DNA from 2 places in the Pseudoxanthomonas sp. 22568 genome. Region 2 is predicted to be linked to the other one. Evidence: riboswitches for the same ligand, from Rfam matches in the RefSeq annotation. Region 2 holds a riboswitch; the other holds the start of a gene.

Region 1 (15,390 bases), on a different contig from region 2:
AGTCGGAAAGCTGCAACATCGACACCGCCTGCCGGGTCGCCGAACTGGGCGACCGTTTCGTCCGTGCCAAGAACGCGATCGCGCACATGCAGTTCATCAGCAAGGACGACAGTGGCCAGACCGGCGTGTTCATCTGCACCGGCACGCTGCTCAACGACACCGCGACCGGTACCCAGACCCCCTATTTCTATTCCGCGCATCACTGCATCAGCGACCAGGGCGTGGCCTCCACGCTCAATACGTTCTGGCGCTACGAAGCCACCAGCTGCAACAGCGGCGTGTCGCAAGCCGTTACCCAGTTGACCGGCGGCGCCACCTATCTGTACTCCAGCAGCGACACCGATGCCCTGCTGTTGCGGCTGGCCGACCCGGCGCCGGCGGGTGCCGAGTTCAGCGGATGGGACGCCGCCGCCCTTCCCGCTTCCAGCACCATCCTCGGCATCCATCATCCGTCGGGCGACGCCAAGAAGGTTTCCTCGGGCCAGCAGATTCCGGCCAGCAGCGACGCCACCCACAACGGCGTGGCCTGGCTGAGCGGCAGTACCGAGGGCGGCAGCAGCGGATCGGGCCTGTTCACCCTGCACGCCGATGGCTATCGGTTGCGTGGCGGCCTGCAGGGCGGCGACGCCAGCTGCGCGAATAGCGGCTCGACATCCAATACCCAGAATCGCGACTGGTATTCGCGCTTTGACGTGGCCTATCCGCATATCCGGCAATGGCTCGCGCCCACCACGCCGATCCTGATGAATGGATCGCAGCCGTTGATTCCGGGCCAGGCCAATGCGGTGTCCGCCGGCAGTGCGCCGGCCGTTCCCCGGTTCAAGACTCGCGCCGTCTTCAAGCAACGTGGCGTGTTTCGCCGGTATCCGACCCCCAGCCCGTAGAGCGGAGCTTGCTCCGCTTCCCGCCGCCTCGCGCTCCGGCCCCGTCATCCCGGCCAACGCATTGATGGCTTGATCCACTGATGTCGTGCGGTTCCGGGCGTGCGTGCCCTGTCAGCGGAGCAAGCTCCGCTCTACGGGTCCGGCTTCACTGTCACTTCAAGCGCAACGGCGATGGTGGGCGCCTCGTTCGCAACGGAGTGTCCGCATGCCCACCGTGTTTGCCCACGCCCTGGTTCCCGTCGCCGTTGGTCTTGGTCTGGGACGCCGGCGTATCCCCGCGCGCTTGCTGATTGCGGGCGCGGTGGCGGCGATGCTGCCGGATGCGGACGTGGCGGCGTTCAAATTCGGTATCGCCTACGCCGATGCGCTGGGGCATCGCGGCGCCAGTCATTCCCTCGTGTTCGCGCTGCTGTTGGGCACGTTGACGGCGCTGTGCCATCGCCCGCTGCGTGCGAAGGCATGGCCCGCCTTCTTCTTCGTCGGCCTGTCCGCGCTGTCGCATCCGCTGCTGGACATGCTGACCAACGGCGGCCTGGGCGTGGCCCTGCTGTGGCCGTGGTCGGAGCAGCGTTTCTTCGCACCCTGGCAGGTCATCGAGGTATCGCCGTTCGCGCACCGGTTCTTCAGCGCGCGCGGCGTGGAGGTGCTGTGGTCGGAAGCCCGCTGGATTGGCGTGCCGGCGTTGTTGCTGATGGCGACGCTAGCCACACCACGTTTCTTGTGGGAGCGACGTAAGTCGCGATGAAGCATCCAGCTGTCGCGACTCATGCTCCTTTGTAGGAGCGACGTGAGTCGCGACGAGGCATTCCCCCATCCGGCCGCGACTGACGTCGCTCCTACAAGGAAACCATTCAATGCTGGGTGGGGGCGGCGTCCGGTTCGGAATCGGCGTCTTCGGCGCCGGCGCTCATCTCGGCTTCCAGCTTCTTCTCGAAGTCCTCCAGGCTCATGCCCTGGGCGGCGGCTTCGATGACGGCGGTGTCGCGCAGCTCATCCGAGTAAACCAGCCGCACCGGCTGGCCGTTGGCTTCGTGCAGGGCGGCGGCGCGCTTGATCATCGTCAGCACCTCGGCGGCGCTGTCGGAACTGCCGGCGATGCGGCCGTCCATGCCCAGCACCCACACGCCGGCCTGGCGCACGATGCCGGCCAGCAGATCGCCCTGCGGATTTCGCAGCTCGGCATGCGGCTCGATCGCCGGGGCATTGGCGCGAGCCAGGTTGCGTGCCTTGATCGCCCTGCGCTTCTTGGCGTCGCGGCGGGCCTTTGAATGGGTGGACATCGGGGATTTCCTTGTCGGAGCTCAGATCTGATCGGTGGGTTCAAGCGCGGCGGGTTCTTTCGGACAGGCTTCGGCGCGTCGGCTTACCTGCGCTTCCCAGCGCCACATCGCCCAGCCGGCCAGCGTCAGCACGCCCGCGCCCAGCGCCAGCCACAGCCCGTGCCGGCTCAACAGCGCGGAAACCACGCCGGCGATGATCGTGTTGACCAGCAGGTTGCTGAAGGCCTGCAACGACGACGCCGCGCCGCGCTGGCGCGGATACATGTCGAGAATGGCCAGGGTGAGGATCGGGAAGATCAGTGCCACGCCGAACGCCGACAGGCACATCGGCAGCACCGCCCACGGAATGCTGATCGCATCCCCCGCCCATGCGTTGTAGGCGATGTTGGCGAGCGTCGACACGCCCATGCAGGCAAAGCCGATGCGGGTCAGCTGGGTGCCGCTGATGCGGCCGGCGGCGCGGCCGGACACAAACGCGCCCAGGGTCATGCCGCCGATGGTCGGCAGGAACAGCCAGGCGAACTGCTGCTCGTTCAAGCCCAACCGATCCATCACGAAGATTGGCGCCGAGGCGATGTACAGGAAGATGCCGCCGAAGCTCAGCGAACCGGCCGCCGCCAGCCGCTGGAAACGCGGATTCAGGGCGATGGCGAAGTAGTCACGCAACAGGTGCTTGGGCGACACCTTCACCCGCACTTCCGGCGGATGGGTTTCCGGCAGCCACAGGCCGACGGTCAGCAACAGCAGCAGCGAGAAGCCGGCCAGGAACCAGAAGATCACCGGCCACGCGCTCCAGCCCAGGATCCAGCCGCCGATGATCGGCGCGATCGCCGGGGCGATGCCGAAGATCATCGACACCTGGCTCATCAGCCGCTGCGCGTCGTCGCCATGCAGCACATCGCGGATCACCGCGCGGCCGACGATGAAACCCACGCCGGCCGAGAAACCCTGCAGCGCGCGGAACAGCAGCAGCGTGGTCATGTCGCGCGACAGTGCGCAGCCAATCGACGCCAGCAGGAACAGGAACAGCCCGCCCAGGATCACCTTGCGCCGGCCGAACGCATCCGACAGCGGGCCGTGCACCAGGCTCATCAACGCGTAGGTCAGCAGGTAGATGCTGATGACCTGCTGCATCGCCAGCTTGTCCGCGCCCAGCTGCGCACCCATCGCGTTGAACGCGGGGAAGATGGTGTCGATCGAGAACGGGCCGAACATGGCCAGCCCGCCCAGCAGCAGGGCCAGGCGGCGGTTGGACGGCAGCTTGCGGACGCCGGTCATGGCGCGCTCCCGACCGCCGAAGGGTCCACCGGCGGCGAAGTCGGCGGGCCCTTCAGCTCGACCGTGTTGCCTTCCGGGTCCCGCAGGTACTGGGACGGTCCCATGCCGTCGGCGCCGTAGCGCTCACCGAATTCGGCCAGGGTCGCCCCGGCCGCTTCCAGGTACGCCGCCAGCGCCTCGCGGTCGAACGGTTCCACCCGCAGGCACAGGTGGTCGACGTTGTGGCCTTCCGGCCCTGGCGCGGCCCCGCCCAGCCGGCCCAGCTTGCCGTCCACCGGCACAAGGTCGATCAGCGACTCGCCGGCCCGCAGTTGCAACAGGCCCAGCTCCGGCCGGTCCCGCTCCACCGTGCAGCCCAGCACCCCGCAATAGAAGGCGCGCATGGCCGCCAGGTCGCGGACGCGCAGGACGATGTGGTCCAGGCGCAGGAGTCGGAAAGGGGGCGCATTCATGAACAGGGATGGCCGGCGCGGGGGGCCGGACATGGTAAGGCCAACCGGGACGATGCGGGCGGCCGCAGGCTATAATCCGCGCCGCAAGACCCAGGTGGGAGAAGCGGGGAAACCCGCTGCCGAAGGCGCAAACGCCCGTAATCGCTCAGGCCCGATACCACCCCCGCTGCAAACACTCTGGAGAGATCGGCCACGCGCCGGCGCCGAAGGGGCACGAAGCACCACCGCGACCTCGTCCGCGGCGCTTCCAAACTCTCAGGCAAAAGGACAGAGGGGCACCCACGTGCGCACTTCGCACGCCCGGCTTCATGCCTTTTCCGGATGCCCCTGCCCATGTCCCAGACTCCGTCCTCGCTTCGCGATCTCGAGCACCACGACGCTTTCATCGCCCGCCACATCGGTCCCAACGACGCCGAAATCGCGCACATGCTGCGCGTGGTCGGCCACGACTCGCTGGAGGCGATGACCGACGCCATCGTGCCGGCCAACATCAAGTCCGCCGCGCCGCTGGCCCTGCCCGAAGCGATGACCGAGGAAGAGGCGCTGGCCAAGATCCGCGCCGTCGCCGACCGGAACCAGGTGTTCAAGAGTTTCATCGGCCAGGGCTACTACGGCACCCACACTCCGAAGGTGATCCTGCGCAACATCCTGGAGAACCCGGCCTGGTACACCGCCTACACCCCGTACCAGGCGGAAATCTCGCAGGGCCGCATGGAAGCGCTGATCAACTTCCAGACCATGATCACCGACCTGACCGGCATGGAAATCGCCAGCGCCTCGCTGCTGGACGAAGCCACCGCCGCCGCCGAGGCGATGACCCTGGCCAAGCGTTCGGCCAAGTCGAAGTCCAACGTGTTCCTGGTCGCCGGCGACACCCATCCGCAGACGATTGAAGTCCTGCAGACCCGTGCCGAGCCGCTGGGCCTGACCGTGGACATCGTCCGTTCGACCGAAGCGTTCCATGAAAAGCTCGCCGCCGGTGACTACTTCGGCGTGCTGGTGCAGTACCCCGCGTCCAGCGGCTGGCTGGAGGAATGGGGCCGCGACGCGGAGATCATCCACGGCCACCAGGCGCTGTTCGTGATGGCCACCGACCTGCTGGCGCTGACCCTGCTCAAGACCCCGGGCGAGATGGGCGCCGACATCGTGGTCGGCAACACCCAGCGCTTCGGCGTGCCGTTCGGCTTCGGCGGCCCGCACGCGGCCTTCATGGCCTGCCGCGACGCCTACAAGCGCTCCATGCCGGGCCGCCTGATTGGCGTGTCGGTGGATGCCGACGGCAATCCCGCCTACCGCCTGACCCTGCAGACCCGCGAGCAGCACATCCGTCGCGAGAAGGCCACCTCCAACATCTGCACCGCGCAGGTGCTGCTGGCGGTGATGGCCTCGATGTACGCCGTCTACCACGGTCCGGAAGGCCTGACCCGCATCGCCAGCCGCGTCGCCCGCCTGACCGCCATCCTGGCCGAAGGCCTGCGCGCGCTCGGCCACGCCACGGTGCACGCCAGCGCGTTCGACACCCTGTGCATCGACGCCGGCGACGCCGCCGAGGCGATCCTGGCCCGCGCCAGGCAGGCCCGCATCAACCTGCGCGTGCGTGGCAACGGCACGCTGTGCATCTCGCTGGACGAAACCACCACCCGCGCCGACGTCGAAGCGCTGTGGGGCGTGTTCGCCACCCCGGGCGCCACCCTGCCGGGCATCGACGCGCTGGACGCCAGCGCCCCCTCGCTGATCCCGGAAGCCCTGCGCCGCACCAGCCCGTTCCTGACCCACCCGGTGTTCAACACCCACCACAGCGAGCACGAACTGCTGCGCTACATGCGTGCGCTGGCCGACAAGGATCTGGCGATGGATCGCACCATGATCCCGCTGGGCAGCTGCACCATGAAGCTCAACGCCACCGCCGAGATGATCCCGGTGACCTGGCCGGAGTTCGGCAACCTGCACCCGCTGGCCCCGGCCGATCAGGCGCAGGGCTACAAGGAACTGATCGACGGCCTGGAAGCCATGCTGGTCGAATGCACCGGCTATGACTCGGTCAGCCTGCAGCCCAACTCCGGCGCGCAGGGCGAATACGCCGGCCTGCTGGCCATCCGCGCCTACCACCGCTCGCGCGGCGAGGCCAAGCGCGACATCTGCCTGATTCCCGAATCCGCGCACGGCACCAACCCGGCCAGCGCGCAGATGTGCGGCATGCAGGTGGTGGTCACCAAGTGCGACAGCAACGGCAACGTCGATGTCGAGGACATCCGCCGCGCCGCCGAGAAGTACAGCGATCGCCTGGCCGCGATCATGATGACCTACCCCTCTACCCACGGCGTGTTCGAAGAGGACGTGGTGGAGATCTGCAACATCATCCACCAGCACGGCGGACAGGTGTACACCGACGGCGCCAACATGAACGCGCTGGTCGGCGTGGCCAAGCCGGGCAAGTGGGGTTCGGATGTCTCCCACCTCAACCTGCACAAGACGTTCTGCATTCCGCACGGCGGCGGCGGCCCGGGCGTGGGTCCGTGCGCGGTCAAGTCGCACCTAGCGCCGTTCCTGCCGCGCACGCTGGGCGGTGAAGGCGACGTGGGCATGGTATCGGCGGCCAGCTTCGGCAGCGCCAGCATCCTGCCGATCAGCTGGATGTACATCACCCTGATGGGCTCGGCCGGCCTGCGCAAGGCCACCCAGGTGGCGCTGCTCAACGCCAACTATGTCGCCAAGCGCCTGGCCCCGCACTACGAGACCCTGTACACCGGCCGCAACGGCCTGGTCGCGCACGAGTGCATCCTGGATCTGCGCCCGCTCAAGGACGCCACCGGCATCAGCGCCGAGGATGTGGCCAAGCGCCTGATCGACTTCGGCTTCCATGCCCCCACCCTGAGCTTCCCGGTGGCAGGCACGCTGATGGTCGAGCCGACCGAGAGCGAATCGCAGCACGAACTGGATCGCTTCATCGACGCGATGATCCAGATCCGCGAGGAAATCCGCGCGGTCGAGGACGGCCGCCTGGATCGCGAGGACAATCCGCTCAAGCATGCTCCGCACACCGCCACCCAGGTCAGCGCCAGCGAATGGACCCACGCTTATCCGCGTGAACTGGCCGCGTTCCCGCTGCCCAGCCTGAAGCTGCAGAAGTACTGGCCGCCGGTCGCACGCGTGGACAACGTGCACGGCGACAAGAACGTGTTTTGCAGTTGCATCCCGGTGGAAGCCTTCGCCGGCGAACCGGAAGCCTTCAGCGAGCCGAACGTGATGTAAAAAAAAAAGCCCCGCGATGCGGGGCTTTTTTTTGGGGAGTACTCGCACGCTGCAACGCCCCCTTCCCCCGCCCGCGGGGGAAGGTGCCCGAAGGGCGGATGGGGCAGTTCGTATGCCTTCATCTCTCAGATTTCTCTCCGCGCCAAAAGCAAGCGCTTCTCAACAGCCGAATGGCTGGTCAATCCCCCGTCACCCGCTTCGCGGGTGCCCGCCCCCTTTTTCAAAGGGGGCTTTTCAAGTGCGGTTCACCGGCCATCCGCTGTTCCTCCCCCTTCGGAGAAGGGGACTGAGGGGGATTTGCTTTTGTTTCCCCACACCTACATCCCTCCCGCCAGCGAGGGAAGCTGCTCGAAGTCGGAGATGAGCAACCCTAAAGCTGCTTGATGAGGTTATGACTCACCGTCAAATACCCCAGTCGCGCATACAAAGCCTGCGCACCCGCATTGTGTGCGAAAACATGCAAGCCAATCCGATCGATCCCCTGCGCGCGCACCTGCGCCTCCATCGCCGTGAACGCAGCGGCGGCATAGCCACGACGGCGATGCGCCGGATGCACAAGCACGTCATAGACATGCACCTGGCGCTGCTCGCCTTCGGTGTATACGCCGTACCACAGCGATCCCACCGTGCCTTCCTCGCCGGCAACGATCTCGAACAGATAGTGATCCGGCGTGGCCGCTCCCTGCGGCAGCAATTGCGCGAAGGCTTCCTGCGAGCGCTCACGCGCACCTTCGGCGGGCCAGCGTCCGGCAGAGACATTCTCCGCGGCGTAATTTTCCACTGCGACATGCAGGAACGTGCGGAACGCGCGCTCACTCATCGGGACCAGCGAAACCTCGGACATGGACGAAAGCCGCGGGACGGGAGCGGCGACTCTATCCCAGTCCGGCGTCACACGCGTGGCGGCGGCGCGGCGGGAACCGGAATCGACGGGCGGGTCCCGTCGCTCAGCGCCATCAGCTGGCAGAACGTGGCGTCATAGGCCGCCGCTTCCTCCTGATAGCCGGCGATGGCCCGCAACGAACCGCGCGCGGCCAACTTCTGCGCGACCGCGCGCAAGCGCTCGCCATCCGGATGGGTCTGCACCAGCGCCGCCATCCAGACGGTCAACGCTTCCAGTTGACCGATGGCGCGCGCATCGGTGGCTTCCAGCCGGCACAGGTGGGTATGGATCTGGGTGTCTGACAACAGCATGCAATCGACTTCCGACATAAGGGGGCACCGCCGCAAAGCCCCCCTCTCCGCGTCGTTGGTTTCCCTCACGCGGCGGGCACGACGGATCGGACAGGCCGCACGCGCCATGGTCATTCACCGTTCGGGCCGGTGAAGCCGGAACTGAATATCCGGCTCCCCGTATTCAGCCACATGCCGGCCCGCCCAATTCCCTCAGCCCTCGCCCGCCGACAGGGTTTCCTCGTCCTGGTCGTATGCCGGCGGGTAATAGAAGTTGAGCGTCTTCAGGAAGGTCCGCCCGGTATTGCGGATCTCGTGGCGCTCGCCGTGTTCGATCACCAGCAGGCTGCCCGCGCGCAACGTCTGCCGCTCGCCTTCGATGGTGGCCACGCCGGTGCCGGACACCACATACAACCACTGGTCCGCACCGCGATGCCGGTTGTCAGGCCCGCCCTCGGCCTCGCCCGGCGCGATCACCATCTCCGCCGCTTGCACCTCCCGCACCGCGAAAGCGGTACGAAAGCCTTGTCCAAACCGCAGGTGTTTGTAGTGCATGCCGGCTCCAAATTGTCATTGCGGCATTGGCCGTAGCCGGCGCGCGCCCTTCCCCCGCGTGCGGGGGAAGGTGCCCGAAGGGCGGATGGGGGCAATCCGTCCAGCATCCGCAGTGACAGCCTCACCCCAACCCCTCAATGCCGCAGATTCACCTCGGCCACGCGATCGCGGTAATGCTTCTTCGGATCCATGCCCAGCATCAACTTCACTCCGGCCAGCATCGAGTTCTCGTTCAACCAGATTTCCGCGTGCTCGGCGTCGAAGCGCAACAGGGCCAATCGCGGATCCTCCATCCCGCCTTCGTACCAGGCGGCCAGATACGGATTCCACAACCGGTCGACCACTTCGCGATCCGTATGCTCCACCAGCATCCCGTTGACACTGGCGAACAGGTCATGGCCCTTCGCGCAGAACGTGGCGATGGCGCGCTGCGGCGTGCCCACGCGCTGGGCCAGGCGATTGTCGGTGGTGGTGAAGAACCAGATGGGTCCGTGTTCCTCGTCCTCCATCTGCGCAGTCATCGGACGGGTGTGGCCGTCCTCGGCGCCCTCCAGGCCAATCATCATGACCATGTCGGACTTCAGCAGCTTCCAGAATTTCTTTTCGAGTTCCTGTGGCGTATGCATGACGATACTCCCTCGAAACAGGTGGCTTCACGCTAGCCCCGCACATGTCACGCCGCCGTCAAGCAAGCGTTATCGCCGTGATAGTCGCGCCCGCCAACCGTCCTTCGCCGCCTGTTCACGCCGACGGGACTAACACAGGCTCGTTGTCCGAAGGAGGACGCCGCCATGCCGGAAGAAAAAACCCGCCGCGCGGTCGAACGCGACAAGCGCGAAGGCAAGTCCGCCAGCACCCAGGCGGGCGAATTCGTTCGCGAGGAAATCGAACACGTGCGCGAAGGCAAGCACGGCGTCCAGAACACCCAGCAGGCCATCGCCATCGGCCTGTCCAAGGCCCGCCGCGCCGGCATCGACGTCGAACCCGGCGAAACCGCCTCGCCGGCGATCAAAAAGAAAGCCCGCAAGGACATCGCCAAGGGCAAGAAGAAGACCGCCGCAGCGAAGCGGCCCGCCGCCAAGCGCTCGACCGGTGCCAAGAAGGCGTTGAAGACCGCCAGCAAAACGACCGCCAAGAAAGCCGTCAGCCGCACCGCCCTGTCCAAACAGGCCAAGAAGGCGGCCAGCAAGCGCACCGCCGCCGACCGTTCCGCCGCGGCAAAGAAAGCCGCCCGCACCAAGGGCCCCGCCAAGCGCTCGGCCGCCGCCAAGAAGGCCGCGCGTACCCGCAAAAAGGCATCCTGACCACCCGGTGGGCCTCGGCCCACCATTGCCGTCGCCGGGCGCCAACTCCGGGTGAAGCCAGAAGGCTCACCCACCGCCCGGCACCGCGATGGTGGACCCAGACCCACCCGACCACGCTCCGCGGCCTCTCCCCCCTGCACCGTCCAACACCCGCGTAGAGCTGAGCTTGCTCCGCTGCTGTTGCCCCACCCCGGCCGCCGGGCAAGCCCGGCGCTACAGTCCTGGTATACGCTTGCCGATATCGCCGATACGGCCCTGGGGAGGGCCGGCGAGGAAGTGGAGCTGGCGGCCGCGCGCCACCGGCAAGGATGTTTGAAGGATCAATCGGGGAATCGCCATGCACCTGTTCCGTCCGCTCGTCGCGGTCGCCTGCCTGTGGCTGGTCGGCTGCGCGCACAACGTCGCCTATCGCGTGCAGCCTGCATCGGCCACGCCCTGCCAGGAAACCGAGCAGCGCGACTGCCGCGCGGCGATCCGTCATCCGCTGCGCAGCGGGCCGGACGGCGCCTACATCACCTATGTCGAATTCGATGACCAGGGCGCGCTGCACGATCGCGCGCGCACCCGCCAGGCGCTGGACCTGGTGCGCGAACGCACCCGCCAGCGCGCCACCCTGCTGGTGTTGTTCGCGCACGGCTGGAAACACAACGCGGAGGTGGGCGACGAGAACGTGCGCGACTTCCAGGCCCTGCTGGTCAAACTGCGCGCCAACCTGGCCGCCTATGAGGACGAGCACAAGATTCCGCCGGAACAACGCCGCCAGGTCGAAGGCGTCTACCTGGGCTGGCGTGGCCTCAGCGCCAAGTGGGAACCGGGCAAGGAACTGACCTTCTGGCGCCGCAAGGCCACCGCGCATCGCGTGGGCACCGACGGCGCCATCGAGGTCATCTCCGAACTGTCCGCGCTGCGTTCGCAGCCGGCGGCCAACGGCGGTCGGCACGCGCTGGTCGTCGCCGGCCACAGCTTCGGCGGCGCGCTGGTCTACAACGCCACCGAACACCTGCTGATGCGCGAACTGGTGGAAGCCCAGCAATGCGTGCCCGCCGCCGGACCCGGCGGCCCGCAATTGAAGATCGCACCGTTCTCCAATACCCGCGTGGAATCCGCTGAAGGAGCAGCGTTGCAGAAGGACGCCTGCAAACAGGTCCCGGCCTCGGTCGCGGACATGGTCATCCTGGTCAACCCGGCCTTCGAAAACACCCGCTACGACCCGCTGGAAGCGCGCTCGCGGCAGACGCCCTTCGCGCGCGGGCAGATGCCGATCCTGGCGGTGTTCATGTCGGAAAAGGACAAGGCCACGCGCTACGCCTTTCCCGCCGGTCGTTTCTTCTCCACCCTCACCAACAACTACACCACGCAGGGCCAGCGCAAACGCGACCTCGTTGCACTGGGCCACCTGAAGGAAAAGTGGACCCACACCCTGGATGTGCCCAACCGGACCCGGCAGCTGTTGGGCATCCAGAGCCTGATGGGCATGAAGACGCTCAGCCAGGTCGCCGACGCCATCCGTCCCAACTATCCGGGCTGGGATGACTTCATCTGCGGCAACGAAAACACCTGGAGCCTGGACGGCGTCGAACTCAAGCGCTACCAGGACAACCCGGTCGATCCGGATCCGCATTCGCCCTACATGGTCGTGCGGGTGAAGGGGAAACTGGTCAACGGCCACAACGCGATCTGGGGCGAAGCCTTCAATGGCTTCGTGGAGAACCTGGTCACGGCGCGCTTCGCCGGGGGCTCCGAGATGCGTTGTCAGGGTAACCGCCCCAGCCGCGTCCCCTAGCCGGTTCACGGTCTACCATCGCCACCGCCGGCTCTCGTCTGCGCAAACCATCGCGCCGCATCGGAACGTCCGCGCTTCCCATCCCACAGGGCGAGCCGAGCCCCCTGTGTGCTTGCGGTCACGCAGCCTGGGCGGTTCGTCATTCCTTCGGTGCCGTTCGCACCAGCGCGCTCCCGGCCGTCGCCGCCACTGGATAGCCTCCTGTCGCCGCTAATGGCACCGCTCGCCGCGCCCGCGGTGATGACCAAGGAGATGAACATGAAAATGTGGAAGATGATGTGGAAGCCGGCACTGGTGCTGCTGGTATTGCAGGCCGCCGCCTGCAGTTCGATTGCGCAGAAGACCAACAACCTCAGCGACGACAAGATCAAGTCCCAGACCGGTGGTGCGCTGGGCTACATGCCGGAAGACCTCACCCTGGTCAGCCGCCGCACCGAAGGCACCAACACCTACGTCGCCCTGAAGGCCAAGGACGGCAAGGAATTCAACTGCATCGTCAACGGCGGCAACCTGCTGTCGATGGGCATGACCAACCCGCCGGTCTGCTCGCCCAAGGGCCAGCCGGTCAAGGCCGCGCCGTTCGGGCAGTAAACCGTGGCGCCGGGCTTGCTCGGCATCCGCCCCGTAGCGCCGAGCTTGCTCGGCGCCGTATGCCCCAACCTCACGCCAGAAGCAGCGGAGCAAGCTCCGCTCTACGCGTCGAATCCTTTCATTTCCAGCAACATGTCCAGCCGCTTCTGCCGCAGCGAGCCGGGCTTGTACTGCTTCAACCAGCCTTCCGGCTTGTCGGACAGGAACTGGAAGGGCGGCGCTTCCTTCCCCATCTCATCCGCCTGCTGCCGGACCGCGCGGAAGTAGTAATGGAAGAAAATGCGGTTGAACTCGGTGAAGTAGATGTCCGCGACCCGCCGATTGCCGCGAATCAGCAGCATGTTCTCGTCGCTCTCGTTGGTTGACGCCTTGCTGAAATTGGCCGAACCGGTGACCACGATGGGGTCCGGCCCCAGCGGATCACGCAACAGGAACTTGGAGTGCACGTAGCTGACGTGCGAGTTGAACTTGAGTATCCGCGCGTTGGTTTCCCGCGCCCATTGGTAGGCCGGATCATCGATGTAACTTCCCCATGCCTTGTAGATGTTCTGGCTGGCATTGAGGGTGACAAATTCCTCGGCGTTCTTCTTCCCCGGTTTATCCTGCTTTTCGAGCAGCATCAGCAGCAGGTGGCCGTCCTTGGTGTTGTCGCCTAGCTTGTCCTTGAACTGTTTGCCGACCCCGAACGCCAGGGTGATGCAGGCGTTGTAGTCCGCCTCATCCACCAGGTTGACGTACAGGTCCAGCACGCCCGGCCCGCTGCGAGGACTGAACACGGGCGAGGCCCCCTTGGGAATGTCCTCGCGCGCCAGAGGCACCTCGCACAGTTCCTCCACCGCGTCGCGCAACTCGGTGTTGCGCTGCCTCGCCTCCGGGTCGTCACGGACGGCACCCGGATCGGTTTCCAGCAGTTCCCAATAGCGATGGAAGGCATCGGCCACTTCCTCGTTGCGCAGCCAGTGCCCCACATTGGTCTGTCCATGGATTCCGCCGACCGAGAGATTGGTGGACCCGGTCCAGACCTGTGCAGGCTTCCGCGCCTTGCCTTTCAACAACACCATGAACTTGTTGTGCTGAATGTTGTTGGGGCGCGCTTCGCGCAGGATGACCGCCTTTTTCGGAATGCCCGCCGCCTTGATCATCGCCAGGTTCTCCTCCCGCGGAAAGGGAGGCTCTAGCTTGCCGGTCTTCTTGTTCTTCTTCGCGTTCTCCTTGGCATCGACAATCAGCTTTACGTCCACGCCGCGCTGGATGGCCGCCTTGAACGCTTCGGCCGCTGGCGGATAGCGGAACTCGTAGAAGCAACCACGCAACGCATCGCCCTTCTTGGCCTGTTGAATGAACTTCAACAGTGCCTCATCCAGATCCCGGCTCAGCCACGCCAGGGCTTCCTGCTGCTTGGCTCCTTCCAGTTGATCCGGGCGCCGATTGCCGAACTTCGCCGTATACGCCTGGCTGCTGGCCACACCGCGATTGAAGAACACATCGTGCTCGCCCGTGCTGTACAGCTTTTCCGTCCGCACCTCGATGGTCACCGCCGGACCGCGCTCCAGATTCTTCGGCTTACCGCGCATCGGATAGAAATGGTAGGTGTAGTCGCGCCCGTCCTTGGCGGTGAAGTCGCTCCAGATGAAATCCTGGACGGGATGCTGTTCCGTGCTGACACGCGTGTTTTCGCCGGGTACCGGAATGATGGATTCGAACACCTTGAATCCGGGCATGAAGTACCGCTGGTCCTCCGCCGGATCCTCCCGCTCGATGGCGAATCCCAGCAACCCCTTGCGCGCGGCGGCGCTGGCATGGATGCCGAAACTGATGGTGTTGACGCCGGTCACCGCAAAAATCTGGAACCCCTGCTGGCTCTTGGACTTGAAGCGCATTGCACGACCCTCCTGGCGCGATTCGACGCCGCCACCATGGCGACGCCGTGGTGCTCGTTATGCGGAAATCGAAAATGCGGGAGTCGCGGCCAGATACTCGGCGAGATGGCCGCGCTCCCTGGCGTTCGCGCGCGGCATGGCCCGGCGCGCGCAGGCGGCGCGTCCTTGCGTCCAATGTTGCCTGCGGGCAATGGCCTGACTCATGCCGACTCCCTCGGCATCAGCGGGAATGGAGATCCGTCCTCCCTGACCACGCGACAATGCCGTCGGGTCGGCCACAGAAAAGCCACCGTTCGTCGGTGGGCCGAAGCGCAGACGCAAGCCTGCCTGTCAGGTCAGTCCGACTGCCCGACGAAAGGCAAAAAACGTGGTTGTTGGCCGTCCAACACCGTACATTGGCGTTATCAGCGTGGAACCGGGCGACACCGCCACCCGGTTCCTTGCCAGCGAAGTACCACCTAGCGCGGCTGCCAGCTCGTGTGTTTCAACACGAAGTCCAGCTCCTCGGTCCACTTTTCCAGGATGTAGGCCCAGTCGCCCACCGGCGGGGTGGGCTCGTAGCGGTTGGACAGCTCGCTGCGTGAGCGGGCCAGTGTGGTGGTCAGGCGGACGCGTTCGCGCAGGCCGTACAGCAGGTGGTAGGCGTCCTGGGTCAGCAGGTAGCCGGTGCGCTTCTTTTCGCGCGGGGGATGGCGGTTCGAGTGAGAGTGATGGCGATCGTCGCCCATGGCATTGCTCCCTTGCAGTACAGAGGCCCGCCTGCACGCGCAGGCGGGATGTCGGGAGGCTCGAAACCGCACTAAGACGGCGGGCGTATTCCCCTTGTGGGGTGTTGTATTAGCCGCCCTCCCGACACAGGAAGCCTGCGACGGGAAATTATGCCCGAACGTGAGTTCGGGCATAAAAAACCCACCAGTGTTTCGGAGGTGGGTACCGCTTAGTGAGGAGTTTCGAGGCT
Region 2 (15,390 bases):
GGACTGCCACGTGATCCTGCGCGGTGGCAAGGCGCCGAACTACGACGCCGACAGCGTGGAGGCGGCCAGCCAGGTATTGGCGAAGGCGGGCCTGGCGCCGCGCCTGATGATCGACGCCAGCCACGCCAACAGCCTGAAGGATCCGGAAAACCAGCCGCGCGTGATCGAGGACATCGCCGCGCAGATCGAGGCCGGCGAGACCCGCATCATCGGCGCGATGATCGAAAGCCACCTGGTCGCCGGCCGCCAGGATCTGGTGCCGGGCCAGCCGCTGGCCTACGGACAGAGCATCACCGACGGCTGCATCGGCTGGGACGCGTCGGTGGCCGTGCTGGAACGCCTGGCCACCGCCGTGCGCCGTCGCCGCGAGCGCAACGTGTCGCAGGCGGCCTAGTCCGCATCGTGGAGGGCCGCAGGAGCGGCCCGGGCGCGACGGCGATCCGTTCCCCTCTCTCCGGATCGTCGGCGCAATCCCGGGGCCGCTCCTGCGCGGAGCGCCATTCCCCAAGGCAGAAACGCCGGACTCAAGGTAGGAGCGCCGTCCCGGCGCGAGCTGTTTGCTTCAGGACGTCCTGATCTCGAAGCATCCTCGATCCGGGCACCCCGCGAAGAGCTCGCGGCCGGAGGCCGCTCCTACCGGAGGTGCGGATTCCGGATTCAGGTGTTCGTTGACGCGCCCGCGTCTGGAGAAGCCTGCGCCGCCGTGCAACGCGCTCAATGCGTTTCGCCGCGATAGACGAACTTCGGTACGTCCCAGTTGTAGCGGATCGCCAGCAGTCGCAGCAGGAAGCCGCCGCCCAGGCAGCCCAGGGTGGCGGTGGACTCATTCACGCCCGCGTGCAGCAGGAGCAGATACGCCGCGCCGGTCAGCAGCGAGACGCTGGCATACAGTTCCTTCTGGAATACCAGCGGAATCTCGTTGCACAGCACATCGCGCAGCACGCCGCCGAAGGTGCCGGTGAGCATGCCGGCGATCACCACGATGGCCGGCGCGTGCCCGGCCTCGCGCGCGATCGCGCAGCCGATCAGGGTGAAGGCGACCAGGCCCAGCGCATCCAGCCACAGGAACGCCTGGCGAAGATGATGCATCCAGCGGGCGACGAAGGTGGCGACGATGGCCGCGCCGATGGTGTAGCCCAGGTATTCCGGATGCTTCACCCAGCCCAGCGGGTAGTGGCCGAGCACGATGTCGCGCAGCGAGCCGCCGCCGAGCGCGGTGACCGAGGCGATGATGACGACACCGAACAGATCCATCCGCCGACGGCCGGCGGATAGCGCGCCGGTCATGGCTTCGGCGGTGATGGCGACGAGGTAGATCAGGGACAGCAGCATGGGGAAGGTTCCGGCGGGAGGTGGCCGGAACCGGCGGGAATTGCGCGCACGCGGTCCACGCGCGGAGGGCGCGTGGGACGGAACACTCAATTCATGACCGGAATCCGGTGCCGCTCCCGCTGTCCTTTTGCCTGAGAGTTCGGCGGCGTGGGCCGCTTGCCCCTTCGGCGGGTCATCGAAGACCTCTCTCCAGATCGGCGTGGGTGGATGCAGTGGATGGTTGCGTCCAGCAACCGGGCCTGAGCGATTATGGGAGCCTGCGCCTTCGGCGGGAGCCGTGCGGCTCCGCTCTCCTGCATCCGGCGCGCACTTTAGCAGAGACCGATGTGAAAATACCGGCTCCACTGGCCTGCCTGTCCCCATGATCGCCTACGCGCTGCGCTCCGAAACCCCCGCCGACCTGACCGCCATCCGCGCCCTGATCACGGAAGCCTTCGCCGGCGCCGAACACAGCAGCGGCACCGAGGCGGCGATCGTCGACGCGTTGCGCGCGCGCGACGAGCTGACCCTGTCGCTGCTGGCGGAACAGGATGGGCGGGTGATCGGCCACGTCGCGTTTTCGCCGGTGGCCATCGGCAACGGCGCGGCCGGCTGGTACGGGCTGGGGCCGGTGGCGGTGGCGCCGGACTGCCAGGGCGCCGGTATCGGCGCCGCGCTGATCGAAGCCGGCCTGGCCCGGTTGCGCCAGGCCGGCGCGGGCGGCTGCGTGGTGCTGGGCGATCCCGGGTATTACGCGCGTTTCGGTTTCGCGAACGAGGCCGAGCTGCGTTACGAGGGCACACCGGCCGAATACTTCATGGCGTTGACCCTGGATGGCAGCCGGCCGCAGGGGGCGGTGGCGTACAGCGTGGCGTTCGAGGCGACGGAAACCACGCGGGACTGACATTGGCTTTGCCTCCCCCTTCGGAGAAGGGGGATTGAGGGGGATTTGTTCTTGGCGCCAACAGCAAATCCCCCGTCACCTGCTGCGCAGGTGCCCGCCCCCTTTTGCAAAGGGGGCTATCGATGTGGCGCCTTTGCTTATGCCTCCCCCTTCGAAGAAGGGGGACTGAGGGGGATTTGCTCTTGGCGCCAAAAGCAAATCCCCCGTCACCTGCTGTGCAGGTGCCCGCCCCCTTTTGCAAAGGGGGCTATCGATGCTGCGACTTCTGCTTTTACCTCCCCCTTCGGAGAAGGGGGACGGAGGGGGATTGATCAGCCATGCAGCTGTTGAAACGCGCTTGCTCTTTCAGGCCTTCATGCTGCCCGTGTCCAGCCACCGCTGGTGCCACGACAGTGCCTCGGGCAACAGGTGCGGGGTGTGGCGGCCATAGCTGGCATGCAGGGCGCGTTCGAAATAGTCGGTCAGCGCGTCGCGGTAGTCCGGATGCGCGCACTGCGCAATCAGCACGCGCGCGCGTTGCTTGGGCGAGAGGCCGCGCAGATCCGCAAGCCCCTGTTCGGTGACGATGATCGAGACGTCGTGTTCGGTGTGGTCCACGTGGCTGACCATCGGCACCAGCGAGGAGATGCTGCCGCCCTTGGCGGTGCTGGGGCTGAGGAAGATCGAAAGGTAGCCGTTGCGGGCGAAGTCGCCGGAGCCACCGATGCCGTTCTGGATGCGCGAGCCCATGATGTGGGTCGAATTGACGTTGCCGTACAGGTCCGCTTCCACCATCCCGTTCATGCAGATGCAGCCGAGCCGGCGCACCAGTTCCGGATGGTTGGAGATTTCCTGCGTGCGCATGACGATGCGTTCGCGGTAGAAACCGATGTTCTGCTTGAACACCTCGTTGGCTTCCGGGCTCAGCGCGAAGCCGGTGCACGAGGCGCTGCGCAGCACGCCGTCGCGCAGCATGTCCAGCATGCCGTCCTGGATGACCTCGGTGAACGCGGTCAGGTCGCGGAAGCCGCTGGCGCTCAGGCCGGCCAGCACCGCGTTGGGGATGTTGCCCACGCCCGATTGCAGTGGCAGCAGATTGGGCGGCAGCCGGCCCTTTTTCACTTCGTGCTGCAGGAATTCGATCAGGTGCGCGGCGATCCGTTCGCTGGTCGCATCGGCCGGATTGAACGGGCTGTTGCGATCCGGGCCGTGGGTGCGCACCACCGCGACAATCTTGTCCGGGTCGCAGCGCAGCGCGGTGTCGCCGATGCGATCGTCCGGATGGATCAACGGAATCGGCTTGCGGTGCGGCGGCAGCGCGGTGCCGTAGTAGATGTCGTGCATGCCGTCCAGGCCTTCGGGCTGCCAGTCGTTGACCTCGACGATCACCTTGCGCGCCAGATCCAGCCAGGTCTTGTTGTTGCCCACCGAGGTGGACGGCACCAGCGCGCCGTCCTCACGGATCGCCGACACTTCCACCACCGCGGTATCGACCTCGCCGTAGAAGCCGAACCAGGTGTGCTGGGCGACGTGGCTAAGGTGGGTGTCGAGGTATTCCAGGGTGCCGGCGTTGATGCGCTGGCGGGTGTCCGGATCGCTCTGGAACGGCAAACGCAGGGCGATGCCGTCGACCTTGGCCAGCGCGCCGTCCAGTTCCGGCGCGGTGGACGCGCCGGTGAGCAGGCGGATCTGGAAGCCCTGGCCCTGCGCGTGGCAACGGTCGATCCGCGCCGCCAGTGCCAGCGGCACTTCCTTCGGATAGCCCGAGCCGGTGAATCCGCTCATGGCCACGGTCTCGCCGGGCTGGATGTGCGCGGCGGCTTCTTCGGCGGAAACGGCGAGCGCGCGCAGGCGCGGATGGCGGATACGGTCGCTGGACATGCGGGGGAGCGGAACCAGAAAGCGGAAAGCGCGCATTATCGCCCGCGGGCCCGGCCCGGGGGCCAAGACGATCGGGGAATACACCGCATGCGATGTTTCGTGTCCCGTGGTTCGGGCATGCTGTGCGCATGAACAGGACGTCGATTTCCGGGCTCGCCCCCCGCTGGAGCAGCACACGCCGCTGGCTGCTGCGCGCGGCCTTGGCCCTGCTGGCGCTGTACGCGCTGTACCTGGCCGCGGCCAATCTGTGGATCAACACCGCTTTGGGCGAGCGCACGCTCAACCGCAAGCCGGAGAAATTCCAGATGCATTGGGCCGGCGGTCACAGCTGGTGGCCCGGACGGGTCAGCCTGCGCGAGGTGAAACTGCAGGGCCAGGTGCGGCGCATCGCCTGGCAGGCGCAGGCCAGCGCGGTGCAGGGCGAGATTGCGTTGTGGCCGCTGCTGCGACGGGAACTGCACGTGCCGTGGGTACAGGCCGACGGCGTGAGCGGCGGCGTCCATCGCGCCGAACGCGAACTGCCGGTGCCGCCGCCACGCGACGGCGGGTGGGTGTTGCGCTTCGATCGCATCGCCAGTGACAGCCTGACCCGCGGCGAGTTCGACGGCCTGCGCCTGGACGGTGAAGGCAGCGCGCAGGTCGGTTTCGTCAAGCAACTGCGTGGCGGGCCAATGGAATTGCTGCCGTCGCGCGCGGCGTTCCGCAAGGCGCGACTGGTCCGCGATGGCGAGGAGGTGCTACGCGAGGCGGAACTGGAAGCCAACTTTGCGATCGCCAGGCACCGCCGCGAGGAGGCGCCGGGCCTGCGCAAGTTGCTCAAGACCGACGCGCGGCTGAAGCTGCGCGGCATCACCAGCGCCATCGACGTCACTCCGGTGCCGGGCGGCGTCACCCTCGCGCTCGTGCCCGGGCGCGGCCAGGCCAATATCGATCTCGGTTTCTCCAGGGGCGCGCTCACGCCGGGCAGCCACCTGCAATGGAGCATGCCGATCGGCGGCAGCGACGCATCCGGCGTCTCCCGCACCGACGCGCTGGGCATCGCGCTGGCGGTGGATCGCCAGGACATCGCGCTGAAGGTGAAGGCGCCGCCGCTCGCCCAGGGCCGGATGTCGGTGGACGCGGATCTGCGCCTGCGCGGGCGCGAGCTTCCGCTGGGAGATTTCCCCTCGCTGCTGCCGCGCGCGTCCGGGCACGTGGTCGGGCGCTGGCGGTTCTCCTCGCTGCACTGGATCACCAGCCTGTTTCCGCGGACGCCGTGGCTGCAACTGGAAGGCGCGGGGGACGTGGATGCCGACGTGCAGGTGGTGAACGGGCAACTGGCCGCCGGCAGCCGCATCGGCGTGCCGGAGGTGGACGCGGTGGCCGATGTGATGGGCAACCGCATCCGCGGCCGCGCCCACGCCGATATCCGCCTGGACGCCGGTCCCAAGGGCGAACTGGTGCCGCGGCTGCAGGCGGTGATGGAGCAGTTCCATGTCGCCTCGGTGCGCGCACCGCAGCGTCCCTATGTGCAGGGTCGCAACCTGCGCCTGTTCCTCAACGCCGATGGCCCCTTGCAGGACCTGCGCAACGCGATGCGCGGGCGGGTGGTGTTCGACAACGCCAACGTGCCGGACCTGCGCGTCTACAACCCGTACCTGCCGCGCCGGCACATGCGCTTCGACGGCGGCGCCGGTTTCCTCAGCGGCGATCTGTCGCTGGATACCGCCGGCGATGTCGGCCACGGCCGCCTGCGCATCACCGGGCGCGGCGCGCGCATGCATCTGGCCGGAATCGATCTGCGTGGCGACGTGGACATCGGCCTGGCCCTGCGCCGCGCGGATCTGCGACGGCGCGCGTTCGTCGCCGACGGCAGCACCGTGCAGTTCCGCAACCTCGGTTTCCGCGAACCCGGCGGCGATGCGCGCAGCGGCTGGTGGGCGAAGCTGCGGCTGGATCGCGCGCGCCTGGACGTGGATCGCCCGCTCAGCGCCGGAGGCAGCGCGGCGGTGCAGATGAAGGACGTGGGTTTCCTGCTGGCGCTGTTCTCGCGCAAGAAGGACTACCCCAAATGGGTCTACCGGCTGGTCGACGCCGGCCAGGCGCAGGCCGATGGCCGGGTGCAGTGGCGCGACGACGTGCTGGTGCTGGACCGGGTGAAGGCGAACAACGACCGTTTCGACCTGCAGGCCCGGCTGCGCCTGCAGGGCCCGCGTCGCAGCGGCCAGCTCTACGCGCGCTGGGGCGTGCTCAGCGCGGGGCTGGAATTGCAGGACAATGCCCGCCGCTGGCATCTGGTGAAGGCGCGGGAGTGGTACCAGGGGCAGCCGGATCTGCTGCGTTGAGGACCGTTTTGCGCAGTTGAACGGTTTGGCCCCTATTCAGGTTTCAGCCGTGTGAATCGTGAAACCGGTTACAGGATCGGCCCGAAAATTGGTCTGGCATCGGTAACATCCAAGCAGAACAAGGCTTTTCGGAAAAACCCCGTTCCCGGCTCAAATGTACTGCCCGGTTTTGTTTTGCAGTGCAGCGTGCAAGCCCCGCAACCGCTCCTTCACGATGGCCCCGCATCCCGACGTGGGGGAGGGAGCAAGCCCGCAACTGGCCTAGCCATTGCGGGCTTTTTTATGCCCGGGATTTGGGATTCGGGATTGGGGATTCGCAACAGCGCGGTGTGGCCGCAATGCTGGATTCCGGTAGGGCGGCTGTCGGTGGGGTGGGGGAGGCGTAGAATTCACGCCATGAACGAGTCCTCCCCGCGCCAGATTCCCCTCCAGGTCGTTTCCACCGCCGCCGCCGCCTCCGCCCCGCTGGAAACGGGCGTCAAGCAGTTGGGCGGCGACAAGATTTCCCGTTCGCCGGTGCAGTTCGCCGACGCGCCGGTGCTGCGCAAGCCGTCGTGGATCCGCGTGCGCATTCCCAGTGACGGTTCGGTGGCGCGGCTGAAGGCCAAGCTGCGCGAGAACCGGCTGGTCACCGTGTGCGAGGAGGCCAGTTGCCCGAACATCCACGAGTGCTTCGGCCACGGCACCGCGACTTTCATGATCCTGGGCGAGGTCTGCACCCGCCGCTGTTCCTTCTGCGACGTCGCCCACGGCCGGCCCAAGCCGCCGGATGCGTCCGAGCCGCTCAGCCTGGCGCATACCGTGGCCGACATGGGCCTGAAGTACGTCGTCGTCACCAGCGTGGATCGCGATGACCTGCGCGACGGCGGCGCCCAGCATTTCGTCGACTGCATCGCGGCCATCCGCGAGCATTCGCCGGGCACCCGCATCGAGATCCTGACCCCGGACTTCCGCGGCAAGGGCCGCATGGACCGGGCGCTGGAAATCCTGGCGGTGAATCCGCCGGACGTGTTCAACCACAACATCGAGACGGTGCCGGACCTGTACCCCAACGTGCGCCCCGGCGCCGACTACCAGTGGTCGCTGACCCTGCTGCAGAAGTTCAAGCAGCAGCATCCGGAGCTGCCGACCAAGTCCGGCATCATGCTGGGCCTGGGCGAGACCATGGAGCAGGTGAAGGCGACGCTGCGCGACCTGCGCGCGCACGACGTGGAGATGGTCACCATCGGCCAGTACCTGCAGCCCACCGCGCACCATCACCCGGTGATGCGCTACTGGACGCCGGAAGAGTTCAAGGAGCTGGAGCTCTACGGCAACGAGCTGGGTTTCAGCCACGTCGCCTCCGGCCCGCTGGTGCGTTCGTCCTACCACGCCGATCGCCAGGCCGCCGAGGCCGCGGCCAGCGTCCGCAACGCCGCTGCCGGCTGAACCGCGGGTTGGCCGACGGACGGCCAGCCGAAACAGGTTCACTTTTCTCTACGGGCCCGGGGTTAGGGTCTCTTTCGGCAGGCCCATCCGCCTGCCGAAAGACAGGGATGACAAGCGCCGCAACTTTGGGCACTGTCTGGCTGTCAGATGTCCCCGCCGTTCTCCTGCAAGGCCTCCGGGCCGCGAGTACCCGATGAAAGTGAAGAAAGTCCCCGCCGTCCTCCTGCTGTCCCTGGCGCTGGCGTCGCCGCTGGCGCTGCTGGCGCGTGGCGATGGCGACAACCGCGTCGCGCTGCCAACCGCGCCCACCGCGGACCAGGCCACCACCTCCAAGCTGGTCTACGGCCTGCTGTCCGACAGCCGCTACGCCTACCGCCCGCGCGCGCTGGATGAAACGTTGTCGGCGGACATCTTCAAGCGCTACCTGGAAGCGCTGGACGGCGGCAAGCAGTTCTTCACCGCCGCCGACGTGGCCAAGTTCGCGCCGTTCAAGGCGCAGATGGGCGAGGCGGTCCGCAGCGGCGAACTGGATCCGGCCTACGACGTCTTCACCATCTACCGCCAGCGCGTGCAGCAGCGCGTGGCCTACGCGCGCTCGCTGCTCAAGCAGGACTTCGACTTCAGCGGCGACCAGCGCTGGGAGTACGACCGCAAGGACGCCCCGTGGGCGGCCAGCACCGAGGAACTGGATGCGCTGTGGAAGAAGTCGGTGATGAACGACTGGCTGCGCCTGAAGCTGGCCGGCAAGAAGCCCGAGGATATCCGCAAGACCCTGGACAAGCGTTACGCCAACCTGCAGCGCACCGTCGACGAGTTCAAGAGCGAGGACGTGTTCCAGGCGTTCCTCAACAGCTACACCGGCGCGATCGACCCGCACACCGATTACTTCACCCCGCGCACCGCCGAGAACTTCAACCAGTCGATGTCGCTGTCGCTGGAAGGCATCGGCGCGGTGCTGCAGCGGCAGGACGATCTGGTGGCGATCCGCGAGATCGTGCCCGGCGGCCCGGCGGATCTGAGCGGCAAGCTCAAGGTCGGCGATCGCATCGTCGCGGTCGGCCAGGGCAAGTCCGGCGCGATGACCGACGTGATCGGCTGGCGCATCGACGACGTCGTCGCCCAAATCCGCGGCAAGAAGGACACCCAGGTCCGGATCGAATACATCCCGGTCGAATCCGGCATCGACGGCAAGCACGCGCAGGTCACCATCACCCGCCAGAAGGTCAAGCTGGAGGAACAGGCGGCCAAGGCCGAGACCATCACCCTGCCGGCCGCCAACGGCGAGCCGCAGCGGCGCATCGGCGTGATCAAGCTGCCGGCGTTCTACCAGGACTTCGAGGGGCGTCGCCGCAATCCCAACGACTTCACCTCGGCCACCCGCGACATCGCCAAGCTGCTGGCCCAGTTCAAGACCCAGGACGTCGACGGCGTGGTCATGGACCTGCGCAACAACGGCGGCGGTTCGCTGGACGAGGCGGTCGAGCTGACCGGCCTGTTCATCGACAAGGGCCCGGTGGTGCAGGTGCGCGAGTCCGGCGGTCGCGTCACCGTCAACAGCGATCGCAAGCCGGGCGTGGCCTGGGACGGTCCGCTGGCGGTACTGATCAATCGCGGTTCGGCTTCGGCCTCGGAGATCTTCGCCGGCGCCATCCAGGACTACGGCCGTGGCCTGGTGATCGGCGAGACCAGCTTCGGCAAGGGCACCGTGCAGAACATGGTGGATCTGGATCGCTGGCCGGCCAACGAGACCGCGCGCTTCGGCCAGGTCAAGCTGACCATCGCGCAGTTCTTCCGCGTGGCCGGCGGCAGCACCCAGCACAAGGGCGTGGTGCCGGATCTGGCGTTCCCGGTGAGCGTGGACGCCAGCGAATACGGCGAGAGCACCTACGACAACGCGCTGCCGTGGACCCGCATCGCCGCGGTACCGCACACCCAGTACGGCAACTTCGCGCCGCTGCTGCCGAAGCTGGAAGCCCTGCACGCCTCGCGCGTGGCCAAGGACAAGGAATTCCAGTGGTGGACCGAGGATGTGGCGACGTTCCGCGCCGAGGCGGCCAAGAAGTACGTCTCGCTCAACGAGGCCGAGCGCCGCGCCGAACGCGACAAGCAGGACACCCTGCGCAAGACCCGCCAGGCCGAACGCAAGGCGCTGGGACTGGCGCTGGATCCGCTGGCCGACGATCTGGCCGACGACGGCCTGGGCGCGAGCGAGCGCGACATCGTCAAGGATGCGGCCCGCGAGAAGCTGGTCGACAAGCGTCCGGATCCGCTGCTGCGCGAATCGGCGGCGATCCTGGGTGACGCCATCGGCGTGTTGAACCAGGACCGTAAGCTGTCGGCGCAGGTGCTGCCGGAATCGACGGGACCGGGACGCTGGGCGGATTGAAGCCGGGCGTGGTTTGTAGAGATGAGAAAAGCGCGGCCTTCGGGTCGCGCTTTTTTTTGGGGGTGCTCGCGGCGGGGTGGGGTGTTGGGTTGTTTTCCGGGACGCCGGGGAAGGGGTTTACGGTCGCGACTTACGTCGCTCCTACAAGGATGGGGCGGGAGACTTGAGCCAGATGAAAGGCGGACCGTGAAAGCTTTCAACGGTGGGGTCGCGCCGTGGCCGTCGGGGCTGGCCTAGAATAAGCGTCAATACGCTTGGCGCCTCCCCCATGAACTCCTCCGCTTCCAGCACCGCCGCGCCCGCGCGCGGTGGCGTCGCCGTCGTCGTCGCCCTGGCCCTGGTCTATGTCGTCTGGGGCTCCACCTATCTCGGTATCCGCCTGGCCCTGGAAGGCGGCTATCCGCCGCTGTTGATGGCCGGCGGCCGTTTCATCGTCGCCGGCACGTTGATGTACGCGGTGCTGCGCTGGCGCGGTTATGCCGCGCCGACCCGCGCGCAATGGAAGAACGTGGCCTTCATGGCGCTGGCGCTGCTGCTGTTCGGCAACGGCTTCGTGTGCGTGGCCGAGCAGACCGTGTCCTCCGGTCTGGCCGCGGTCGCGGTGGCCTCGATGCCGCTGTGGATGGGCCTGTTCGGCGCCATGCGCGGACAGCATCCCAGCCGCGCCGAATGGGCGGGCATCGTGATCGGCTTCCTGGGCGTGGTCTGGCTCAACTCCGGCAGCGCGCTGACCGCCAGCCCGAAGGGGCTGGTCATGTTGCTGATCGCGCCGATCGCCTGGGCCTACGGTTCGGTGTGGAGCCGTGGCCGCGACCTGCCGTCGCCGTTCATGTCGGCGGCCGCGCAGATGGTGTGCGGCGGCGTGATCATGCTGGTGGTGGGCACGGCGATCGGCGAGCGCTTCACCCAGTGGCCGACGTTGCAGGGCACGCTGGCGGTGGGCTACCTGGCGCTGTTCGGTTCCATCGTCGCCTTCAGCGCCTACGTCTGGCTGCTGCACAACGTGCGGCCGGCGGTGGCCGGCAGCTACGCCTACATCAACCCGGTGATCGCGGTGGCGCTGGGCGCGTGGATCGCCCACGAGAGTTTCAGCGCGCATGACCTGGGCGCGATGGCGTTGATCCTGCTGGGCGTGGTGGTGATCACCCTGGCGAAGGCGAAGCGCTCGTGAGCCAGCACGGTATCGATCGCAAGGGGCTGGTCATCACCAGCCTGACCTTCGTCCTGTGGGGCGTGGTGCCGCTGTACTGGCACCTGCTCAAGGTGGTGCCCTCGTTCCAGATCATCGCCCACCGGATTGTCTGGAGCGCGTTGCTGGTGATCGGCTGGCTGGTGCTGAAGAACGGCCTGGGCTGGCTGCGCGCGATTCGCGCCCAGCCGCGCGCGTTGGCCGCGCTGGGATTGAGCAGCCTGCTGATCGCGTTCAACTGGGGCTTGTACATCTGGGCGGTCAATGCCGGCCACGTGGTCGAGACCAGCCTGGGTTACTTCATCAACCCGCTGCTCAACGTGCTGCTGGGCGTGCTGGTGCTGCGTGAGCGGCTGAGCCGCCTGCAATGGGTCGCGGTGGGCTTCGCGCTGATCGGCGTGGCCTGGCTGACCTGGCAGGCCGGTTCGCCGCCGTGGATCGCGCTGGGACTGGCGCTGTCGTTCGGCATGTACGGGCTGGTGCGCAAGCTGGTGGCGGTCGACGCGGTGGCCGGGCTGGGCGTGGAAAGCCTGTACCTGTTCCTGCCGGCGCTGGCGTTCGTGGCCTGGGGCGAGAACGGCCACGGCGGCGGCTTCCTGCAGGGCTGGGGCTGGCAGATCGATCTGCTGTTGATCTTCGGCGGCGTGGTCACCGCCATTCCGCTGATCGGCTTCGCCTACGGCGTGCGCAGGATTCCGCTGACGGTGGTGGGGCTGCTGCAGTACATCGCGCCGAGCATCCAGTTCCTGATCGGCGTGTTCGTGTTCCGCGAGCCGTTCGGCGCGGCGCAGGCGCTGGGCTTTGCCGCGATCTGGACCGGCCTGCTGATTTTCGCCGGCGACGGGCTGTGGCGTTCGCGCCAGCGGCCGCCGGTGGCGGCCACGGTCACCGAGTAGCGCGCTCGGAGTGATGCGCCGCGCTCAGGCGCCGCCCGGTGCCAGCGGTTGCGGGCAGGCCGGCGTCGCCGTCGGCGTGCGCTCGAACCAGTCGATCACCGTCGGCGCCAGCCGATCCAGCCGCATCGGCAGGCTCAGGTGATCCTCGCCGGGGATTTCCAGGTAGCGGGCGCGCTTGGACGCCGCCGCGAGCAGGCGGCCATGCGCGACCGGAATGTGCCGGTCGGCGTCGCCATGGATCAGCAGTACGCAGGCCGGCGCCTGCGCCAGTGCCGCGCCAACGTCCACCTTGTCCAGATCCAGGCCGAGCTTGCGGTCGGCCTGGGCGATGGCGACGTTCAGGCTGTCGCCGCTGTAGCGCCAGCGCGCCAGCGGCAGGGCCAGGCGATCGCGCCAGTTCGACGCCGGGCGGGTGAGCATGTGCGGCACCATGTCGCGGATCGCGCTGCCGGCGTTGTCGAAGGATTCCATCGCCACCACGCCGCCGGCCTGCACGCCGAGATCGCGCGCGGTGAAGATGGCGGTGGCCGCGCCGTAGGACACGCCCATCACGTGCAGCGGACCGGTGACCTCGCCGCGCTCGCGCAGCGCGCGCAGCATCGCCACGACGTCTTCGCCCTCGCGGGTGCCGTAGCCGGACGGCGCGACGCCGGAACGGCCGTGGTTGCGCAGGTCCACGCTGATGGTGCGGTAGCCGGCCTGGGCCAGTTCCAGCGCCCACGGCAGCAGCGAGCGACCGTCCATCATCCAGCCGTGCAGCAGCACGACGGTGCCGCGCGGCTTCTGCGCGGACGGCCTGGCCGCCGCGTCGAAGTCGAGCTGGAAATCCATGCGGTTGGCGGCGGTGCCGCCGGCATAGCGGTAGCGCAGGCCGTAGTCGCCCGGATCCAGCGCGCGCCAGTACAGCGGCACGCCATTCACCGGCACGAAGCCCTCGCGATGCGGCAGGCGCGCGAACATCGCCTCGATGCGATCGCGCGGCAGCAGCGGCGACACGCCGCCGGGCGCGGCCAGGCGTTCGCTCAGCGACAGGGCGGGCAGATGGGCAGTGGTGAAGCCGACCAGCGACAGGCAGACGCAGGCCAGCGCGATCAGGCGCAGCAGCATGGCGATCATCGGGGGGAGGGACAGCGGTCGCGCACCTTACCGGCGCGGGAGCCGTCGCCGCTATCGCAGAACGATGACAGAAAGATGACGGTTAAGCCGGGATTTGCCTGGCGGGTGGGCGGTTGGCGCGGAAAGGGCGCACCGCGCCGCGAGGGCGCGGCGGGTGGATGGGTGCGAAGAGCCACCGAGCGAGCTTGGCTCTACGGGGAGGGGCAGGGGGCGCCGGCGTCGGCCCAGGTCTTGAAGGCGGCGACGAACTTGTCGTGCGGGACTGGCACCGGGGCACGGTTGCCGCCGGGGTTCCAGCCCCACAGCACCAGCTTGTCCTCGGCGACGTGCTTGATCAGCGCGGGCATGTCGCGATCGCCATTGAGTTTGCGGTCCTGGATCATCGCGCACAGCTCGTGGGCCGGCAGGCCGATCCAGGCCATCTTGTGATCCGGCGGCGGCAGTTGCCAGTGCGGTGCGCCCGGCGGCGCGTGCGCGCTGTAGCCGGCCGGCGGATTGGCTTCGCCGTGGCAGGTGGAGCAGGGCTGGCCGGGCGCGCCCTTGCCTTCGGGACCGCGCACCACGTTCATCATGTGCGGGGTCTGGCTGTCGAACTGCAAAGGCTGATCGCCGGGAATGTGGCAGTTGCTGCAACGTGGATGCTGGAACACCTGCTCGACGGTGGCGAAGGCTTGCAGTGCCTGCGCTTTCTGTTCGGCGCTGATGCGCGGGCCGCAGGCGGCCAGCAGCAACGACAGCAAGGCGATGAAGAAGAGGGCGGCGGCGCGCATCGTCGGATCCTCAGGCGGGCTTGGCCGCGGGGGCCAGGGTGAAGGGAAGATCACGCAGGCGCTGGCCGGTGAGCGCGAACACCGCGTTGGCCACCGCCGGCGCGATCGGCGGCGTACCGGGTTCGCCCACGCCGCCCATCTTGTCCGTGCTCGGCACGATGTGCACTTCCACCACCGGCATCTCGGGCAGACGCAGCACCGGATAGTCGTGGTAGTTGGATTGCTCCACCTCGCCATTCTTGAAGGTGATGCGCCCGTGCAGCGCGGCGCCCAGGCCGAACGCCAGCCCGCTTTCCAGCTGCGCCTTGACGTTGTCCGGATTCACCGCCAGGCCGCAGTCGATCGCGCAGACCACGCGATGGACCTTGATCACGCCGTTGTCGACCGAGACCTCAGCCGCGTGCGCGACATAGCTGCCGAACGATTCGTGCACCGCGATGCCGTGGCCGCGTCCCTTCGCCGCCGGTTTGCTCCAGCCGAATTTTTCCGCCGCCAGGTTCAGCGCGGCCAGGTGGCGCGGATGATCCTTGAGCAGGCGCCGGCGGTATTCCAGCGGATCCTGCCCCGCTGCGTGCGCCAGTTCATCGACCAGGCTTTCCATCACGAAGCCGTTGTAGCTGTGCCCCACGGAGCGCCACCACAGCACCGGTATGCCGGTCTTGGGCGAATGCAGATCCACCCGGTGCGCGGGCGTGCCCAGCACGTACGGCGAATCGGCCACGCCTTCCACGGAGGTCGCGTCGATGCCGTTCTTCACCGTGAACGGCTCGAACGGCGTGCCGGCGGTGATCGACTGGCCGACCATCACCTGCTGCCAGGCCACCGGCGTGCCGTCCGCGGCCAGGCCCACCTTGGCGCGCTGCACATAGGCCGGGCGGTAGTAGCCGCCACGCACGTCGTCCTCGCGCGGCCACACCGTCTTGACCGGCGCCTTGGCGGCCTTGGCCACTTCCACCGCCTCGGACACGAAGTCCGACACCGGCGTCGCGCGCCGGCCGAAGCCGCCGCCGAGGAAGGTGGTGTGGATGCGGATCTGTTCCGGCTTCAGCCCGGTGATGCGCGCGGCGACCTGCTGGTCGACGGTCTGGAACTGGGTGCCGGTCCAGATGTCGCAACCTTCGGGGTCGATCTTCACCGTGCAGTTGAGCGGTTCCATCGGTGCGTGCGCCAGGTAGGGCACGCTGTACTCGACTTCCACCACCTTGG

The links. A riboswitch is a leader RNA that binds a small molecule or an ion and turns the genes downstream of it on or off. The one in region 2 is predicted to bind glycine.
Region 1: linked by a shared signal. The riboswitch ahead of gcvP (aminomethyl-transferring glycine dehydrogenase) and the one ahead of ACTJI2_RS15315 (trimeric intracellular cation channel family protein) in region 2 are both predicted to bind glycine.

The regions. Positions count from the first base shown of each region.
Region 1 is NZ_JBQENC010000016.1:20,109-35,498, forward strand. It holds gene ACTJI2_RS17265 (hypothetical protein) at 1-884, shown strand, start outside; gene ACTJI2_RS17270 (metal-dependent hydrolase) at 1,090-1,629, shown strand; gene ACTJI2_RS17275 (hypothetical protein) at 1,736-2,164, opposite strand; gene ACTJI2_RS17280 (multidrug effflux MFS transporter) at 2,186-3,442, opposite strand; gene ACTJI2_RS17285 (VOC family protein) at 3,439-3,894, opposite strand; glycine riboswitch at 4,062-4,175, shown strand; gene gcvP (aminomethyl-transferring glycine dehydrogenase) at 4,228-7,146, shown strand; gene ACTJI2_RS17295 (GNAT family N-acetyltransferase) at 7,517-7,990, opposite strand; gene ACTJI2_RS17300 (hypothetical protein) at 8,038-8,340, opposite strand; gene ACTJI2_RS17305 (cupin domain-containing protein) at 8,533-8,874, opposite strand; gene ACTJI2_RS17310 (pyridoxamine 5'-phosphate oxidase family protein) at 9,009-9,500, opposite strand; gene ACTJI2_RS17315 (DNA-binding protein) at 9,666-10,178, shown strand; gene ACTJI2_RS17320 (hypothetical protein) at 10,516-11,961, shown strand; gene ACTJI2_RS17325 (hypothetical protein) at 12,220-12,552, shown strand; gene ACTJI2_RS17330 (phospholipase D-like domain-containing protein) at 12,654-14,432, opposite strand; gene ACTJI2_RS17335 (XAC0095 family protein) at 14,891-15,160, opposite strand.
Region 2 is NZ_JBQENC010000012.1:85,098-100,487, reverse strand. It holds gene ACTJI2_RS15320 (3-deoxy-7-phosphoheptulonate synthase) at 1-394, shown strand, start outside; gene ACTJI2_RS15315 (trimeric intracellular cation channel family protein) at 715-1,332, opposite strand; glycine riboswitch at 1,444-1,535, opposite strand; glycine riboswitch at 1,546-1,638, opposite strand; gene ACTJI2_RS15310 (GNAT family N-acetyltransferase) at 1,694-2,215, shown strand; gene ACTJI2_RS15305 (acetyl-CoA hydrolase/transferase family protein) at 2,561-4,075, opposite strand; gene ACTJI2_RS15300 (hypothetical protein) at 4,204-6,399, shown strand; gene lipA (lipoyl synthase) at 6,796-7,827, shown strand; gene ACTJI2_RS15290 (carboxy terminal-processing peptidase) at 8,021-10,213, shown strand; gene yedA (drug/metabolite exporter YedA) at 10,482-11,384, shown strand; gene rarD (EamA family transporter RarD) at 11,381-12,298, shown strand; gene ACTJI2_RS15275 (alpha/beta hydrolase family protein) at 12,323-13,402, opposite strand; gene ACTJI2_RS15270 (hypothetical protein) at 13,606-14,184, opposite strand; gene ACTJI2_RS15265 (molybdopterin cofactor-binding domain-containing protein) at 14,195-15,390, opposite strand, start outside.